2 regions of the Xenorhabdus siamensis genome follow, and region 1 is predicted to be linked to the other one. Evidence: predicted binding sites of a transcription regulator. Region 1 holds the regulator's gene; the other holds the start of a gene.
The links. The regulator Fur, encoded in region 1, represses iron uptake genes when iron is present. The targets are predictions, from matches to a motif close to ATAATAATGAGAACNACTATCAA.

Region 1 (3,286 bases):
ACCACAATTAGGCTCAGGGCCAACAAGTAATAATATGGGAAGTGGCTATTTTAGCCGTCAGGATTACATTGATATCTTGAAATATGCTAAGGCTCGTCAGATAGAGGTGATCCCGGAAATTGATATTCCGGCCCATGCTCGTGCAGCGGTAATGTCTATGGAAGCCCGTTATAAGAAGTTGATGGCAGAAGGAAAGGTACAGGAAGCCAATGAGTACCGTTTGCTCGATCCGACGGATACCTCAAATACGACATCTGTACAGTTTTACGATCGCCATAGCTATCTGAACCCGTGCATGGATTCTTCCAAACGTTTTGTTGACAAAGTCATCAGTGAAATCGTTGCCATGCACAAAGAAGCCGGGGCGCCACTGAAAACATGGCATTTTGGCGGTGATGAAGCGAAAAATATTCGTTTAGGGGCGGGTTATCAGGATAAAGATGGCCCAATTGAACCGGGTAAGGGGATTATAAATAAAAAAATCGAAGACAAACCATGGGCAAAATCTCAGGCTTGTCAAAAAATGATTACGAAGGGCATTATCAAAGATGTTGATGAGCTGGCCAGTTACTTCGCAATTGAAGTGAGTAAGATTGTCAATGCTCATGGTATTGAGACAATGCAGTCATGGCAGGATGGCCTGAAACATGCGAAATCGGCTAAAGACTTTGCTACTCAGCATGTTACGGTAAACTTTTGGGATACGCTCTATTGGGGAGGTTATGATTCCGTTAATGACTGGGCAAACAAAGGTTATCGTGTCGTTGTTTCCAGCCCTGATTATGTTTACCTAGATATGCCGTACGAAGTCAATCCGAAAGAGCGGGGCTATTATTGGGCATCCCGTTTTAATGATGAAGCCAAAATCTTCAGTTTTGCACCAAATAATATGCCACAAAATGCCGAAACTTCGGTGGATATCAATGGTAACTATTTCAATACCACCAGTAATAAACGTTGGCCAGGGGCGTATGGCGTATCAGGGCTGTTATGGAGTGAAACGGTGCGTACTGATCAGCAAATGGAATATATGATTTATCCGCGTTTGCTGCCGCTGGCGGAACGTGCGTGGCATCAGGCTGAATGGGAACAGAATTACCAACAGGGCAGGGAGTATAAAGGCGGAGTCACACGGTATGTTGAAACCGATAAACTCAATAATGATTGGCGTCGTTTTGCCAATTTAATGGGGCAACGTGAAATGGCAAAACTGGATAAAGCGCATGTTGCATATCGATTACCAATACCGGGAGCAAGGATTGTGTCAGGGACATTGGAAGCAAACATTGCCTTGCCGGGGTTGGCAATTCAGTATTCATTGAATGATGGCAAAACTTGGGAAATTTATGATGACAGACAAAGACCGCACGTTGAAGGTAATGTGAAAGTCCGTTCTGTTAGCACTGATGGTAAGCGTTTTAGTCGAATTGAAGACGTATATCAAAAATAACCACCTGTAAAAAAAGCAACCTGCCGATTAGCTTAAGCTAATCGGCAGCAGCTCCTTTTGACAAGAGCAGATATTGGAAGTGAGTAGCATGTATCACTTCTTATCGTGTCTTCTTATCATGCTTTCTCATCATGTAACGTACTATCTTTACGGCAATCACCTGTAGTACAGTGACCATACAAATAGAGACTATGATTTGACAACTTGATTCCATGACGTGCAGCAATATCTTTCTGACGTTCTTCAATGGACTCATCGCTGAACTCAATCACTTTACCACAGTCGAGGCAAATCAGATGGTCATGGTGATGTTGCTGAGTGAGTTCAAAAACCGATTTACCGCCTTCAAAATTGTGGCGAGTGACAATGCCGGCATCATCGAACTGGTTCAACACGCGATAGACAGTGGCGAGGCCAATCTCTTCACCGATATCAATCAGTTTTTTATAGAGATCCTCCGCACTGACATGATGGCATTCTGGGTCCTGTAGCACTTCCAGAATTTTCAGGCGAGGAAGTGTTACTTTAAGTCCAGCATTTTTCAATGCTTTATTGTTGTCGGTCATGCGGATTCAGTCCTGTAACTTGAGTTTAGTGAACTTGTGATACTTGGGGTATCGTGAGAGAATTATGATTTAGTTTCACGCTGTAAATTATAGGCATGGATATTGAAAATGAAAACCATGCCCACTTCGCTATCATGACACATAATTTAAGAATTATCCCGTGTAAAAGGTAATTGTTTCCTTAATACACACACGAGGGTATCTTTTATGCGCCGAGGATCTCTGATAGGCTCATTTCAGCCTTAATCTGCTGTACCCAAGCATCAACACGCTCTTCGGTCAATTCTGGTTGGCGATCTTCATCAATAGCAAGACCAATGAAGTGATTATCGTCAGCCATACCTTTAGATACTTCAAAGTGATACCCTTCAGTTGGCCAGTGTCCAACAATGATTGCACCACGAGGTTCGATAATATCGCGGATGGTGCCCATAGCATCACAGAAATATTCTGCATAATCTTCCTGATCACCACAACCAAACAGGGCAACTAACTTCCCTTCAAAATTGATCTCTTCCAGAGTTGGGAAGAAATCATCCCAGTCACATTGAGCTTCGCCGTAGTACCAGGTTGGAATGCCTAGCAGCAGGATATCGAAGGCTTCAAGATCTTCCTTGCTGCTTTTGGCAATATCGTGAACTTCCGCAACATCAGCACCGCCCAGTTTTTCTTGGATCATTTTGGCAATGTTCTCTGTGTTGCCAGTGTCGCTGCCGAAGAATATACCTATTATTGCCATAAAGTAGATTAACCTCTTGTTCTATTAGTGTATTAAATCTATACACGTCACGCTGAAATCAGCAGGAAAAATAGCAGTTTTATTAAAATGAAAAACGTTATTTTGACCAAACATCAGTGACAAGTCTGTCAGATTTGTGTGGTGACGCCGCTTCATTCTGTTGAATTAAAGCCGTTAATTGGTAAGGCGATTCTCTGTTGCCAGTTGAGCCAGCAACATCTGTTCAATCAATTCACTGCGGCTGATATTGCGCTGTTTTGCCAGATGGTTGAGAGCACCAACAGCATCTTCATTGAGTTTGAGTTCCACCCGACGCAGTCCTTTGACTTTATCCCGGCGCAACTGGTTGCGTTTATTGATCCTAAGCTGTTCATCTCTGGACAGCGGATTTGTTTTAGGTCGCCCTGGCCTGCGTTCATCTGCGAACAAATCCAGTGTGGTGCGATCAGTTTGTTCTTTTGCCATAAATTCGATTGATAAAGGGCGTGTACCAATAATATAGCGGGCAATGATACCTTAGCTGGACGCGTG
Region 2 (3,286 bases), on a different contig from region 1:
GATACCCCGACATCGCTGTATGAATCTGCTTTCTTCCAATGGATCTGGTTGGAAGACCAGATGAATGCCGGCAATCTGCCCTCAAATGCAGATCAGTTCAATAGCTTGCAAGAAAAACTGATTGAGCGTTTTGAACAGTTACGTGAAAAACACGGGTTTGGCCTGCTGCATATGGCGTGTTGTCAGGATAGCGAAGAAGATCGTGGCACAATCCAATATCTACAGGATTGTGCTTCAGAAGCGGGCATTGCAACGGAATTCCTGTTTATTGAAGATATTGGTCTTGGTGAAAAAGGGCAGTTTACGGATTTGCAGGATCAAGTGATCAGCAATCTGTTTAAGTTGTATCCATGGGAATTCATGCTGCGTGAAATCTTCTCGACCAAACTGGCTGATGCGGGCGTCCGTTGGCTGGAACCTGCATGGAAAAGCATTATTTCCAACAAAGCGTTACTGCCAATGTTGTGGAAGATGTTCCCGGATCACCCCAATCTGTTGCCTGCTTATTTTGCCGATGAACGTCCAGCAGAGATGAACAGCTATGTAATTAAGCCTTTCTTCTCCCGTGAAGGGGCCAATATTCGTATTATCGAAAATGGCCGGGAAATTGCCAATGCCGATGGTCCATATGGTGAAGAAGGTATGATCGTTCAGCAGTTCCATTCCTTGCCGAAATTCGGCGATAGTCATGCGCTGGTAGGTAGCTGGTTAGTCAATGATCAAGCGGCGGGTATCTGTATTCGTGAAGATCGTGAATTAATCACACAAGATCTGTCCCGTTTCTACCCGCACATTATTCTGGATTAAGTTATTTATCCGAATTGGATTGTCAACATACTCAAAGAGCCGTCTTCAATACCTTCAACAGGCGTTGAAATTGGCTCTTTTTTATCCCATGTTCCCAACACATAGAAAAGTGGCAGAAAATGTTCTGATGTCGGGTGAGATAACTTACCATCTTCCCTGTCCAGGGCCTGCAATAAAGGATGTGGTTCCTCAAGGCTGGTCAAATTCTCGCGCACAAACTGTTCAAAAGACAGAGCCCACGAATAAGGCTCAGCTCCCATCTGTTCTGCAAGCTGGTTATGCACGACATTCCCACTTCCTATGATCATAACGCCTTCATCACGGAGCATAGATAATTTCTTACCCATCTCATAATAGAAAGAAGTGGATTGATTACGATCTATACTCAGTTGGATAACAGGAATATCCGCATCAGGATACATTTTAGCTAATATTCCCCAGGCGCCGTGATCTAATCCCCATTCTTCAAAATCAGTTTCGACCTCAATGGGTTCAAGAATATCCTGTACTAATACAGCCAGTTCAGGAAAACCTTTCGCTGAATACTGTTTCTCATGTAATTCTCTGGGGAAGTTGCCAAAATCATGGATAGTTCTTGGTTGGGCCATTGCCGTCACAACAGTACCGTCTGTATACCAATGCGCAGAAATCACCAGAATTGCTCTTGGTCTGGGTAACTTTTGTCCCAATTCGAACCAGGCATGTGAATAACAGTTGTCTTCAATGGCATTCACTGGACTACCATGACCAATGAATAATGCGGGTATTCTCAGGAGACTCATTTTCGTCCCTCATGCGGCAAATCAAACATGATAGTTATGATAATGACAAAAAAATTATGGCAAGATTATGAAGCTTCTTCCTTGAATGTGACCAATCAAAAAATAATGGAGCACTTCAAAAATACTGAAAGGCCACAGGGTGTGGACTGCGGCCTTACAAGCGTACATGCGATGTAACTGATATATTCTACCCCGTCCGGTCCTTTATGCCGAACTATTTTTACCCTTCATCCTTCAATTTGCAGTTTTATTGCCTGTGTATTGAGGATTATGGGGTATTCCATGCTAATGGAAGAAAATTTCAGTAGAAAAAAACAACTATGCTGAGTCAGCTAACCGCTTTTTCCATCTTAATACGATAATCAACCAGATCGTCGATGGTGACCACTGGCATATCGTGCTGTTTTGCAAACTCAATAACCTCAGGCGCTCTGGCCATTGAGCCATCATCATTTGTCAGTTCACACAACACCCCTGCTGGTCTGAAACCCGCAAGTTTCACCAAATCAATCGTCGCTTCGGTATGACCACGGCGAGCTAACACCCCGCCATTCTGTGCCCGCAGAGGGAAAACATGCCCAGGGCGATTCAGATCATTTGGTTGCGCGTCATCTGCTATGGCTGCACGAATGGTTGTAATACGATCTGCGGCAGAAACGCCGGTTGTTACTCCCTGTGCAGCTTCAATAGTGACAGTGAAAGCTGTCTGATATTGGCTGGAGTTGTTTTCGACCATCATAGGTAACTGCAATTGCTGACGGCGTTTTTCCGTCATACAAAGGCACACAATCCCACTGCCATGACGGATAGTTAATGCCATTTGTTCCACGGTCATCGTTTCGGCAACGAAAATCATATCACCTTCATTTTCACGATTTTCATCATCCAGCACCATTACGCCATGGCCTGCACGCAAAGCAGCTATCGCACGTTCGATACGTTCAAATGGAGTACCATAAGAAGAAAGTAGCGTCTGATTCATGGTAAAAAAACCTCTTTTAAAATGTATGGATTACCAGAATCAGGGCGATTTTGAGGAGTTGATATTGCTTAAAAATACAGCAATAAAAACAACAGACGAGCGCAAGCGCCCGGTTGATACTGTTATTCTCTCCCATCCGGACTATCACCGTCGGCTCCAGAATCACACTGGATCTGCTGACCTCTGTTTTTATCCTCATTAGTTTCTGACAACCAATTTTTGACAACACGTTTCTATCAAAAAAGGATAATGACAAACAGAGCGCTCGCGGGCTTCATGAAATCACCAGAAGTCATTTCACTTTACCGCCGGTAGGGACTTTCACCCTGCCCTGAGATAAACAATTTGACTATAACGTTTATAATTCATCAGAGCAATCGACAAAAGCAAATATAAAACTGATCTCTCAATCAATTGTGCTTTTGTCATCAGGTATTAAAATAGCAACAACACACAGTTTTGTTATTCATTTAACAGCCCTGTCATTTAAACAGCGCAGCCATTAAAAGGATGATCATCATGCTCGATCCCAAAAAAATTGAACAAATTGCCCGCCAGATCCACAGTGCTATGCCGAAAGGCGTAAAAGAGTTCAGTGATGATGTAGAGAAAAAATTGCGTACTATATTGCAATCCCAACTGAGTAAACTGGATCTCGTCAATCGTGAAGAGTTTGATATCCAGACTCAGGTATTACTGCGTACCCGTGAAAAAT

Region 2: ygiD (4,5-DOPA-extradiol-dioxygenase) is a predicted target of Fur. The motif match lies at 1,620-1,642, and genes of this name have one in related genera.

Annotation. Positions count from the first base shown of each region.
Region 1 covers NZ_JBBMXE010000008.1:145,916-149,201, reverse strand. The annotation lists gene AAC852_RS08885 (beta-N-acetylhexosaminidase) at 1-1,450, shown strand, start outside; gene fur (ferric iron uptake transcriptional regulator) at 1,567-2,016, opposite strand; gene fldA (flavodoxin FldA) at 2,222-2,755, opposite strand; gene ybfE (LexA regulated protein) at 2,930-3,220, opposite strand.
Region 2 covers NZ_JBBMXE010000009.1:180,452-183,737, forward strand. The annotation lists gene AAC852_RS09920 (glutathionylspermidine synthase family protein) at 1-807, shown strand, start outside; gene ygiD (4,5-DOPA-extradiol-dioxygenase) at 813-1,589, opposite strand; gene ribB (3,4-dihydroxy-2-butanone-4-phosphate synthase) at 1,918-2,571, opposite strand; FMN riboswitch at 2,692-2,914, opposite strand; gene ubiK (ubiquinone biosynthesis accessory factor UbiK) at 3,091-3,286, shown strand, end outside.